One region of the Streptomyces sp. SLBN-118 genome, then DNA from elsewhere that is predicted to be linked to it. Evidence: riboswitches for the same ligand, from Rfam matches in the RefSeq annotation. Region 1 holds a riboswitch; the other holds the start of a gene.
What was found. A riboswitch is a leader RNA that binds a small molecule or an ion and turns the genes downstream of it on or off. The one in region 1 is predicted to bind glycine.

Region 1 (6,188 bases):
AGCCGGCCACGATCAGCTTCGGCTTGGACTCCTTGGCGAGCCGCTCGACCTCGGCCATGTCGACCTGACCGGTCTGCTCGTCGACGTGGTACGCGACCACGTTGTACAGCTTGCCGGAGAAGTTGATCTTCATGCCGTGGGTCAGGTGACCGCCGTGGGCGAGGTTCAGGCCCATGATCGTGTCGCCCGGCTTGAGCAGCGCGAACATCGCGGCCGCGTTCGCCTGGGCGCCCGAGTGCGGCTGCACGTTGGCGTGCTCGGCGCCGAACAGGGCCTTGATGCGGTCGATGGCGATCTGCTCGACGACATCGACGTGCTCGCAGCCGCCGTAGTAGCGGCGGCCCGGATAGCCCTCGGCGTACTTGTTGGTGAGGACGGAGCCCTGGGCCTCCATGACGGCGACCGGAGCGAAGTTCTCCGAGGCGATCATCTCGAGGGTGGACTGCTGGCGGTGGAGCTCGGCGTCGACGGCGGCGGCGACGTCCGGGTCCAGCTCGTGGAGAGGGGTGTTGAGAAGCGACATCAGGCGATCCCTACGGTCTCGTGGTCAGCCGGAGAACTGGGTGTACTCGTCGGCGGAGAGAAGATCCTTCGGCTCCTCCGCGACGCGCACCTTGAACAGCCAGCCACCCTCGAAGGGGGCGGAGTTCACCAGCGACGGGTCGTCCACGACGTCCTGGTTGGCCGCGACGACCTCACCGGTGACCGGGGAGTACAGGTCGCTGACGGACTTGGTCGACTCCAGCTCGCCGCAGGTCTCGCCCGCGGTCACCGTGTCACCGACCTCCGGGAGCTGTACGAACACCACGTCGCCGAGCGCGTTGGCCGCGTGCTCCGTGATACCGACCGTCGACACGCCGTCCTCGGCGGCCGACAGCCACTCGTGCTCCTTGCTGTAGCGCAGCTGCTGGGGGTTGCTCATGGCCTGAATTCTCCTGTACGCGGGGGAGTGCTGGTGAAGGGCATGGTGGTGCTGAAGGTCACTTCTGGCGCTTGTAGAACGGCAGCGCGACAACCTCGTACGGCTCATGCGTACCGCGGATGTCCACGCCGACGCCCTGAGTGCCCGGTGCGGCGTGCGCCGGGTCCACGTAGGCCATGGCGATCGGCTTGCCCAGGGTCGGCGAAGGGGCGCCCGAGGTGACCTCACCGATCACCTCGCCGCCGGCGACGACGGACATGCCGGCGCGCGGGACCCGGCGGCCCTCGGCGATCAGACCTACGAGCCTGCGCGGCGGCTCGGTCTCGGCGCGTTCGGCGGCGGCCTGCAGGGCCTCGCGGCCCACGAAGCGGCTGTCGTTGGTGGTCTTCTCGAACTTCACGACCCGGCCGAGACCCGCGTCGAACGGGGTCAGCGCGGTGGTCAGCTCATGCCCGTACAGCGGCATGCCCGCCTCCAGGCGCAGGGTGTCGCGGCAGGAGAGCCCACAGGGGATCAGACCGACCGGGGCACCGGCCTCGGTCAGCGCCTGCCAGAGCTTCTCGGCGTACTGCGGCTCGACGAAGAGCTCGAAGCCGTCCTCACCGGTGTAGCCGGTGCGGGCGATCAGGGCGGGGACGCCCGCGACGGTGCCGGGCAGGCCCGCGTAGTACTTGAGGCCGTCGAGGTCGGCGTCGGTGAGGGACTTCAGGATGCCGGGGGACTCGGGGCCCTGGACAGCGATCAGGGCGTACGCGTCGCGGTCGTCGCGGACCTCGGCGTCGAAGCCGCGGGAGCGCTCGGTCAGCGCGTCGAGAACGATCTGCGCGTTGCCCGCGTTGGCGACGACCATGTACTCGCTCTCGCCGAGGCGGTACACGATCAGATCGTCGACGATGCCGCCGTCCTCCCGGCAGATCATCGTGTAGCGGGCGCGGCCGACGCCGACGGAACCGATGTTGCCGACCAGCGCGTAGTCGAGCAGATCGGCGGCCCGGGGACCGGTGACCGTGATCTCGCCCATGTGGGAGAGGTCGAAGAGTCCCGCCTTCGTACGGACGGCATTGTGCTCGTCGCGCTCACTGGCGTACCGCAGCGGCATGTCCCAGCCCGCGAAGTCGGTCATGGTCGCGCCGAGAGACCGGTGCAGGGCGTCGAGGGCAGTCAGACGGGGGGCGTTGCACATAGATGTGGCTCCCAGGGCAGGCCGATGAGGACGATCCTCCCCATCTGTCATCGGAACCTGAGAGGTTCGTCGCAACCGTACGTACAGGTGGTTGCGACTTGCACCTTGGGTGGAGCCACTCGACAGCGGCTCGCTTTTCAGATCTGCCTCATCACACGCGGTACGGGGCCTGAGAGATTCAAGGGAGGGACTTGCTCCTTCGGCGCCCGGCGCACAGTGGCCAGGACTCTCCCGCGTGGATTCAAGCGGCCGGTATGCAGTTGGCGCGCACATCATTGCACGCATTCCGGCGAAGTGGGGTCCCCGGCCTCACTGCAAAACGGTTGTGCCGCATTACCGTTTCTTTACACTTCATGGGCAAGGGTGGGTAACCCGACATGGGGAGGGTGATGACGTTGCAGAGGTCCGAGGCCTGCGCGACGACCGCGGGGGTGCCGGCCCGGCCGGCCCTGCCCGCGCGGCGACTGCTCGGGGCGCCCGTGCCCGTGCTGCGTGACCTCAGGGACCGCTCCGGGCGCAGCCCGAGAAGTCTGGTCTTCGCCGTCGGCGACGTGGTCGTCGTCTCCGGCCTGCCCGGCAGCGGAAAGTCCACGCTGATCCGGCGCGCGGCGACCGGGCGCGGCATCGACTCGCAGGACACCCGCGACCGGTGGGACGCGCGGATGCCGCGGCTGCTGCCGTACGCCGTCTACCGCCCGCTGGTCCGCCTAGCCCACTACGCCGGACTGCGGCGCGCGCTGCGCTCCGGCGAGAGCGTCGTCGTACACGACTGCGGCACCCAGGCCTGGGTGCGGCGCTGGCTGGCCCGCGAGGCGCGGCGCCGGGGGAGCGGGCTGCATCTGCTCCTGCTCGACGTGAGCCCGAAGGTCGCGCGTGCGGGCCAGCGTGAGCGCGGCCGCGGCGTCTCCGGATACGCCTTCGCCCGGCACCGGCGGGCGGTGGGCCGCCTGATCGCGGACGCGGAGGCCGGGCGGCTGCCGGTGGGCTGCGCGTCGGCGGTCCTGCTCGACCGCGACGCGGCGGGGGCGCTGGGACGGGTCGGCTTCCGGTAGGCGGGGTGGGGAACGCCCCCCCGGCCCGCGTTATCGTCGACGGGCAGACCGCACAACGTCCGGGGGACAAGGACCGCCATGCACACACCCGAGCACGCCCAACCGCACCCCTACGGCGGCTGGCCGGCCAACGAGCTCGAAGAGGTGCTCGCTGCCTCCCTCGGCAACGCATCCGCCGGAGGGCGTCTCGTCGAGGTGCTCGGCCGCAGCCAGGTCTGGGTGCCGCTGCCCAACGGCGGCAGCAACGACAGTCCGAATCTCGATCTGCCCACGATGGAGATCGAGGGCGCCGCATACGTCCCGGTCTTCAGCTCCGAGCAGCAGTTCATGGCCTGCGTCGGCAGCCATATGTCCTTCACCGTGGCCCCCGCCCGCGAGTTCGCCCGCGGACTGCCTCCGCAGCTCGGCATCGCCGTCAATCCGGGCGGCACCGTCGGTGCCCCGCTGCCCCCGCTCGCCGTCGCCGAACTGTGCAGGGTCGGCCGCACGCCCCTGGACGGCCCCGCGAGCGGCGGCAGGGTCAGGCTCTTCGAGCCGGACTGGCAGGAGGAGCCCGTGGACTTCCTGGCCGCCGCGGCCGGCGAGTTCGAGTCTTCAGGGGTGGTCCTGAGCGCCCGCCGCGCGCTCGCATCCGTCGAGGGCGAGCCGCCCTCCCTTTTCGTCGGTGTCCAGGTCTCCTCCCGGGAGGCCGTCGAACGCAATGCCCCCATGGACGCCCTCGGCCGGGCGCTGGGCCGGGTCCAGGTGCCCTGGCCGGTCAATCTCGTACTTCTGGATGTCGCGCAGGACCCGGTCGGACAGTGGATGCTTGAGCGCGTGCGGCCCTTCTACCAACGACAGCACGCGTAGCCGTCCGGCATGCGTACGCGTCACGCCGGTGTCAGTGCTGCCGTCTAAGCTGGACTGGTCGATCGAAGAGGGGCGGGACCCAGGGTGAGTGCGTCAGGCACCGCGGCGGCGGGGCAGGTCGAGCACATGCTGCGCCAGGTGACACCCGGACGCTACGACGCGTACGAGGCGCTGCTGCAGGCCATCGCCGACCCGGCGGGCGGCAGGCTCTGGATGCTGCTCTGGCACGGCCAGTCCGGCTCACCCGACGCCCAGTACGGGAACATGGAGGTCGACGGCGTCGGCTACGCGCCGTGCGTGACCTCCGCCCAGGAGCTCTCCGCCTCGGGCTGGAACCGCGCGCACGAAGTGATCGGCGGCCCCGACATCGCCCGCGCCCTCTATCCCGAGCGCTGGGGGATCTGGCTCAATCCGCATGCCCCCGGCGGCGGCGTCGGCATCCCCTGGCTCGACCTTCGCCGGATCGCCACCGGACTCGACCGAATGCCCGCAGGACCCCTGCGGCTGTCCGAACCGGCCATCGAGATCCCGCAGTTCTACGCCCTGCTCTCGCAGAACGCCCACCGCACACCCGCGGTCCGCTCCCTGCGCCGTGCCTGGGTGCAGCCCGCGCTCGGTGCTCCGTATCTCGCCATCGGGCTCGATCTGTACGACACGAGCAGGCAGTCCGTGGACACGGTGCGGGCGATGATGCAGCAGTCGATCGCCGCGGTCCCTGACGGGCTGCCGGTCTCCACGGTCGCGATGTCCGACGAGTACGACCCGGTGACGATGTGGCTGCGGGCCAATGCCCGCCCCTTCTACGACCGCGACGCTCACGGCGGCGCACCAGCAGGCGGAGGCTACGGCTACCCTCCGCCCCACGGCCCCTGAGTCGAGGGCGATTTCACCCTTTTTGCGAAGCGGTCGTTCCTATTTCCATGCTGCGCACCGGTGTTCGGGGCCGAATGTGCGTGCTTGAGACTTCAAATGCCTGGTATTCGAATGAGCTCTTGCTGTCCGCATGGCGATATCTCGCTCAACTATCAACCCATTTGCGGTAGCTGACGGTCCGCTCAGTCGGCGCCGCCGTCCGTATAACGGAACACTCCTCCCCTCATCACGTTTGAGCAAACATTCCCCGGGGGGTCTGGCGGGTGATCGCGAGAGCGTTGAAGACTCCCGGCAGGCGCGGGGCGTCGGACATGTGTGCAGTTGAGTTCAATGGCTCACGCGCCCCAACCCGCCAAACCACCCGCATCACCGGTAATACAGCAGCCGGACGATCGCACCGTCGACCCGGTGCGGGCGTCAGCGCACCGTCGGCAACCGCCGGCACGGGCTAGCACGAGGGACGATGACCGCACCCATTGAGACCACTGGATCGCAGACCGACGTTGCGCCCGAGGCTGTGCTGAAGGGCGTCGAGTCCAAGCAGATCGAGGGCCGTTCGCTCGGGCAGATCGCCTGGACGCGCTTCAAGCGCGACAAGGTGGCCGTCGTAGGCGGCATCGTCGTGGTGCTGCTGATTCTGACAGCCGCGCTCTCGAGACCGATCCAGTCGATGCTCGGGCTCGACCCGAACCAGTTCCACCAGGACCTCATCGACCCGAACACCACCCTTCCCAAGGGCGACTTCGGCGGAATGAGCTGGGACCACCCGCTGGGTGTCGAGCCGAAGTTCGGCCGCGACATCCTCGCCCGCATCCTTGAGGGCTCCTGGGTGTCCCTCGTGGTGGCCTTCGGTGCCACGGTTCTCTCCAACGCCATCGGCACCATCCTGGGTGTCGTGGCCGGCTACTACGGCGGGCGGGTCGACACGGTCATCAGCCGCCTGATGGACACGTTCCTCGCGTTCCCGCTGCTGCTGTTCGCCATCGCCATCTCCGCCACGCTGCAGGGCGGCGCCTTCGGTCTCGAAGGCCTGCCGCTCCACCTCCTCGTACTGATCTTTGTCATCGGCTTCTTCAACTGGCCCTATATGGGCCGGATTGTCCGGGGTCAGGCGCTGGCGCTGCGTGAGCGGGAGTTCGTGGACGCCGCGCGCGGGATGGGGGCCCGCGGCCCCTACATCCTCTTCAAGGAACTGCTGCCGAACCTCGTCGCGCCGATCATCGTCTACTCGACGCTGCTCATCCCGACCAACATCATCTTCGAGGCTTCGCTCAGCTTCCTCGGCGTCGGGATCCAGCCTCCCCAGGCC
Region 2 (6,188 bases), on a different contig from region 1:
GATGGAGCTGCTGGGCAGGCTCTCACCGCTGGTGGAGCCGCTGAGCCTGGACGAGGCGTTCGTGGACCTGGAGGCGGGCGGGGCCGCCGAGGACTCCGCGTCCGCCAGGGCGACGGGGGAGCGGCTTCGTGCGGAGATCCGCGCCGTCACTGGTCTTACCGCGTCCGTCGGGCTCGCCGGATCCAAGATGCTGGCCAAAATCGCCTCCGAGGAGGCGAAACCCGACGGTCTCGTGCTCATCGAGCCGGGTACGGAACGTGAGCTGCTCGGGCCGATGTCGGTGCGGACGCTGCCCGGCGTAGGCCCCGCGACGGGGGAGCATCTGCGCCGCGCGGGTATGACGACCGTCGCCGAGTTGGCGGAGGCGGGCGAGGACGAGCTCGTACGGCTGCTGGGCAGGGCACACGGGACCTCGCTGTTCCGGATGGCCATGGGGTACGACGACCGGCCTGTGGTGGCCGAGCGGGACACGAAGTCGGTGTCGGTGGAGGACACCTTCGATGTGGATCTCCATGACCGCGTGCGGGTGCGGTTCGAGGTGGAGCGGCTCGCCGACCGGTGTGTGCACCGGCTGCGGGCTTCAGGGCACTCCGGCCGGACTATCGTGCTGAAGGTGCGGCGATACGACTTCTCGACGCTGACGCGCTCGGAGACGCTGCGCGGGCCGACCGACGATCCCTCGGTGGTGCGGGAGGCGGCCGGGCGGCTTCTGGAGGCCGTGGACACGACGGGCGGGATACGGCTGCTCGGCGTGGGCGTTACCGGGCTCGCCGACTACACGCAGGAGGACCTGTTCGCCCAGGCCGCCGCCGACGAGCAGGCCGCCGCGGACGAGCAGGCGGGATCGGCGCATGAGGGAGCAGCAGCGGCGGAGAGCGACCATGGGGCCCATGGAGGCGGGGATGCGGCCGGTGCGGGCGCTGCGGAGCCCGTGGCACACGCGGAGCGGCACTGGGCGGCCGGACACGATGTACGGCATGCCCAGTACGGGGCGGGCTGGGTGCAGGGCAGCGGCATCGGGCGGGTCACTGTGCGGTTCGAGGAGCCCGGCTCGCCGCCGGGACGCGTCCGCACGTTCCGTGTCGACGACCCCGATCTCGAGCCCTCGGACCCACTTCCGCTGGTGCCGCTCCCCGAGCGGGAGCGGGAGCGGGAGCAGGAGCAGGAGCAGGAGCAGGAGGAGGGGCAGGGCCCGGGTCAGTCCTCCTGGCCTGCGACGCGGCCGAAGGAGTTGTCCCCCGACGGACTGGGCGTTTCTGGAGCCTCGGACAGGTCGAGGCCGTAGTGGTGGTAGAGCTGCAGCTCCTGCTCCGGGGAGAGGTGACGGCCGACACCGAAGTCCGGCGCGTCCTTGATCAGCGAGCGTTCGTACGGGACGTGCAGGGATTCGTCGACCACCTTGCTGGGCTCCAGCGGGACAAAAGCGTCCCTGCTGAACAGGCCGGTGCGCACAGCGGCCCACTCGGGCGCGCCCGTCGCATCGTCGAGATACACCTCGTCCACAGTCCCGATCTTGGTGCCGTTGCGGTCGAACGCCTTGCGGCCGATCAGGCTGCGCGGATCGATGTCGGTCTGCACGGTCCCTCCACTAGGTCGCAATCGCTGTTTAAATACTACAAAAGTGCACATCTAACCTGTCGGCCACTTGAGCGATCGATGCGAGACCGCGCTGGTACGCTGGCAGGCGGCTGCTGACCCCGTGCGGGAGAGTCCACCGGTGACACACCGGCGGCGCCGAAGGAGCAAATCCTCCCCGGAATCTCTCAGGCCCCCGTACCGCACGGATGAGGTCACTCTGGAAAGCAGGGCGGGTGTCGGACGGCATCCGCTCTCACCGACGGTGAAAGTCGGCGCGCCCGCGTGCCGGTGAAGCTCTCAGGTTGAGATGACAGAGGGGGAGGCCGTCCGGGCATCCGCGCCGCGATGCCCCTCGCCGGTCGTGTCAGACCAGGAGGCCTCCCAAATGACCGCCAACCGCATTCCGCTCTCCCAGCTGGAGCAGGGCATTCCCTTCGAACAGCGCCACATCGGGCCCGACGCAGAGGCCCAGGCCAAGATGCTGGCGCAGGTGGGGTACGGCTCGCTCGACGAGCTCACCGCAGCCGCGGTGCCCGATGTGATCAAGAGCGCGGAGGCGCTGAACCTCCCGGGTGCGCGCACCGAGGCCGACGTCGTGGCCGAGCTGCGCACGCTGGCCGACCGCAACCAGGTGCTGGCGCCGATGATCGGCCTCGGCTACTACGGCACCTTCACGCCGCCGGTCATCCTGCGCAATGTCATGGAGAACCCCGCCTGGTACACGGCGTACACGCCTTACCAGCCGGAGATCTCCCAGGGCCGCCTGGAGGCACTGCTCAACTTCCAGACGATGGTCGCCGATCTGACCGGTCTGCCCACCTCGGGTGCTTCGCTGCTCGACGAGGCCACGGCCGCTGCCGAGGCCATGTCGCTCGCCCGCCGTGTGGGCAAGGTCAAGAACGGCGTCTTCCTGGTCGACGCCGACGCCCTGCCGCAGACCCTCGCGGTGATCGAGACCCGCGCCGAGCCCACCGGTGTCGAGGTCGTCACCGCCGACCTGAGCGAGGGCATCCCCGCCGAGATCGCCGAGCGCGGCGTCTTCGGCGTACTGCTCCAGTACCCGGGCGCCTCCGGTGCCGTCCGTGACCTCAGGCCCGTCATCCAGCAGGCGCACGAGTTCGGAGCGATCGTCACGGTCGCAGCCGACCTGCTGGCACTGACCCTGCTCACCTCGCCCGGCGAACTGGGCGCCGACATCGCGGTCGGCACCACGCAGCGTTTCGGCGTCCCCATGGGCTTCGGCGGACCGCACGCCGGCTACATGGCCGTCCGCGAGAAGTTCGCCCGCAGCCTGCCCGGACGGCTCGTCGGCGTCTCCGTCGACGCGGACGGGAACAAGGCCTACCGCCTCGCGCTGCAGACCCGTGAGCAGCACATCCGCCGCGAGAAGGCCACCAGCAACATCTGCACCGCCCAGGTGCTCCTCGCTGTCATGGCCGGGATGTACGCGGTCTACCACGGCCCCCAGGGCCTGCGGTCGATCGCACAGCGCACCCACCGCTACGCGACGCTGCTCGCCGAGGGCCTGCGGGCCGGTGGCGTCGAGGTCGTGCACGGCTCGTACTTCGACACGCTCACCGTCCGGGTGCCCGGCAAGGCCGCAGATGTGCTCGCCGCCGCACGCGAGGGCGGGGTCAACCTCCACCTCGTCGACGCCGACACCGTCTCCATCTCCTGCGACGAGACCACGGGACGCACGGAGCTGAACGTGGTCTGGGCTGCCTTCGGCCTCGAGGGCGACATCGAGGCGCTGGACGAGACGACCGCGGACGCCCTCGCGCAGTCCCTGCTGCGGACGGACGACTACCTCACGCACCCCGTCTTCCACGAGCACCGTTCCGAGACGGCGATGCTGCGCTACCTGCGCAGGCTCGCGGACCGGGACTACGCGCTGGACCGCGGCATGATCCCGCTCGGCTCCTGCACCATGAAGCTGAACGCGACCACCGAGATGGAGCCGGTCACCTGGTCCGAATTCGGGCAGATCCACCCCTTCGCCCCGGTCGGGCAGGCCGCCGGATACCTCACCCTCATCCATGAGCTGGAGGAGCGCCTCGCCGAGGTCACCGGGTACGACGCGGTGTCCATCCAGCCCAACGCCGGTTCGCAGGGTGAGCTCGCGGGCCTGCTGGCCGTGCGCGCGTACCACCGCGCCAACGGCGACGAGCAGCGCACCATCTGCCTGATCCCGTCCTCCGCGCACGGCACCAACGCCGCCAGCGCCGTGATGGCCGGGATGAAGGTCGTCGTGGTCAAGACCGCCGACGACGGCGAGGTGGACATCGAGGACCTGCGCGCCAAGATCGAGCAGTACCGCGACGAGCTCTCGGTCCTGATGATCACCTACCCGTCCACGCACGGCGTGTTCGAGGAGCATGTCGCGGACATCTGCGCCCAGGTCCACGAGGCCGGCGGCCAGGTGTACGTCGACGGTGCCAATCTCAACGCGCTGGTGGGTCTCGCCAAGCCGGGCAAGTTCGGCGGCGACGTCTCGCATCTCAACCTGCACAAGACCTTCTGCATCCCGCACGGCGGCGGCGGTCCGGGAGTGGGTCCTGTGGGTGTCCGCGCCCACCTCGCGCCCTACCTCCCCAACCACCCGCTCCAGCCGACGGCGGGACCCGCGACGGGTGTGGGCCCGATCTCGGCCGCTCCCTGGGGCTCGGCGGGCATCCTGCCCATCTCCTGGGCGTATGTACGGCTCATGGGCGGCGAGGGCCTCAAGCGCGCGACACAGGTCGCCGTGCTCGCGGCCAACTACATCGCCAAGCGCCTCGAGCCGCACTACCCGGTGCTCTACACGGGTCCGGCGGGCCTCGTGGCCCACGAGTGCATCGTGGACCTGCGGCCGCTGTCGAAGGCCACCGGTGTCAGCGTCGACGACATCGCCAAGCGACTGATCGACTACGGCTTCCACGCGCCGACGATGTCCTTCCCGGTGGCCGGCACGCTGATGATCGAGCCCACCGAGAGCGAGGACCTGACCGAGATCGACCGTTTCTGCGACACCATGATCGCGATCCGGGGTGAGATCGAGAAGGTCGCATCGGGCGAGTGGCCCGCGCAGGACAACCCGCTCTGCAACGCCCCGCACACCGCGGCCGCGCTCGGCGGGGAGTGGGAGCACTCCTACAGCCGCGAGGAGGCGGTCTTCCCGGCCGGGGTGAGCGCCGCGGACAAGTACTGGCCGCCGGTGCGCCGGATCGACGGTGCGTTCGGTGACCGCAACCTCGTCTGCTCTTGCCCGCCGCTGGACGAGTACGAGAACTGACGGACGGCGACCAGCAGGCCGGGGCCTGCAAGGCGGCGCGCATGCGTCAGGGCCGGTGCGGAGATCAGTCTCCGTGCCGGCCCCTCGTCGTCAGAGCTCTACGCCGCGGTCACCACCTGTCGGTGCGGAGCGATGATCTGCCCGTCCGGTAGCAGCTCGCCGGTGTCCTCGAAGAGCAGGACGCCGTTGCACAGCAGGCTCCAGCCCTGCTCCGGGTGGTGCGCCACGAGACGCGCGGCTTCCCGGTCGGCTGAGTCGGATGTCGGGCAGGCTGGCTGGTGCTGGCACATGGCTGGGTTCTTTCGCTGCGTTGTGTCGACTGTGACTGTCCTGCGGCTCGATGAGGAGTTCATGGCCGCCCCCCGTATCTCTCGGTCCGATCCCAGTGTTGCCCCACGGGCGTCATTCCGCAGGGATTTCGCGGCAGCTCTTCTTACTGGTTAATGACGTATCACCCAGGCGGACGGTTCAGCTCAACTGCATTGTCCTTTCGGGTGGTTCGCAGTGGCCGGTATGGGCTAGTCCACCCGGCACAGAGTGCGCCCCGCGACCGGACGGTCACGGGGCGCGAAGGGGGTGCGAACAGGGCGCCTGCGGGGCGCTGGTCACGCGGTCGCGGTCAGGCGGGGGAGCCGAGCAGCGGGGTCGGAGTGAGGCGCAGAGTCATGACCGGAAGCAGATCGGAGACCTGGTGCGGCCGGTGCGCGGTGATGCCCGGAGGCGCCGGAGCCAGCGGTACCAGTATGTCGGTGGGGCGGGGCGTGCCGGTCCCGGCGTCGGCGTCCGTGTCGCCGTGCAGCCAGAGCGTCAGCATGTAGAGCTCGGGGATGGACAGGAGCCGGGGCTGGAAGTGGGTCCTCATCGACTCGGCCTGCCGCAGCGCCAGCTCGGTGGAGCTCAGATAGGGGCCTTCGAAGAAATGCGAGAAGGTCCAGCCGTCGGCGGTGAGCATCGTCTCCGCCGCGGCCACGGCGCGTTCGCCACTGCGGATGAGGAAGCGCCAGCCGGTGAGGCGGGTGTAGGGAGCACTGCTGCTCGGGACGATCTGATCCAGCACATGTACGGGAAGCGGCAGTTCGGGGCTCACAGATCCCTGGACGGACCTCAGAGCGGGTGTGCGGGCCTCGCGGACGGCGGTCGGGGAACCGAGTGCTGCGAGGACGCTGCGGAGGGCAGGCGCGGGGGCCGGGGGGACATGCAGCGGCATGATGGGTCGCCTCTCACTTCGGAGACACGTTTGAGCAGGGGCAGGTGCGGACGGCACTGTCAGCGTGGTGGGGTCAGAGGGGGCCGGAAACCCCACCGGGCGCCAACTCTCTGCCTCGTTCGCGGAGTTTAT

Region 2: it holds a riboswitch for glycine, as region 1 does, so the genes downstream of both, gcvP (aminomethyl-transferring glycine dehydrogenase) here and gcvT (glycine cleavage system aminomethyltransferase GcvT) in region 1, are expected to answer to the same signal.

The regions. Positions count from the first base shown of each region.
Region 1 is NZ_VFNP01000001.1:2,338,503-2,344,690, reverse strand. It holds gene glyA (serine hydroxymethyltransferase) at 1-523, opposite strand, end outside; gene gcvH (glycine cleavage system protein GcvH) at 548-922, opposite strand; gene gcvT (glycine cleavage system aminomethyltransferase GcvT) at 981-2,105, opposite strand; glycine riboswitch at 2,254-2,349, opposite strand; gene FBY35_RS10450 (AAA family ATPase) at 2,495-3,157, shown strand; gene FBY35_RS10445 (enhanced serine sensitivity protein SseB) at 3,236-4,006, shown strand; gene FBY35_RS10440 (enhanced serine sensitivity protein SseB C-terminal domain-containing protein) at 4,091-4,879, shown strand; gene FBY35_RS10435 (ABC transporter permease) at 5,343-6,188, shown strand, end outside.
Region 2 is NZ_VFNP01000002.1:1,038,695-1,044,882, reverse strand. It holds gene FBY35_RS23325 (DNA polymerase IV) at 1-1,285, shown strand, start outside; gene FBY35_RS23320 (PRC-barrel domain-containing protein) at 1,198-1,578, opposite strand; glycine riboswitch at 1,693-1,789, shown strand; gene gcvP (aminomethyl-transferring glycine dehydrogenase) at 1,964-4,849, shown strand; gene FBY35_RS23310 (DUF5999 family protein) at 4,948-5,139, opposite strand; gene FBY35_RS23305 (hypothetical protein) at 5,469-6,056, opposite strand.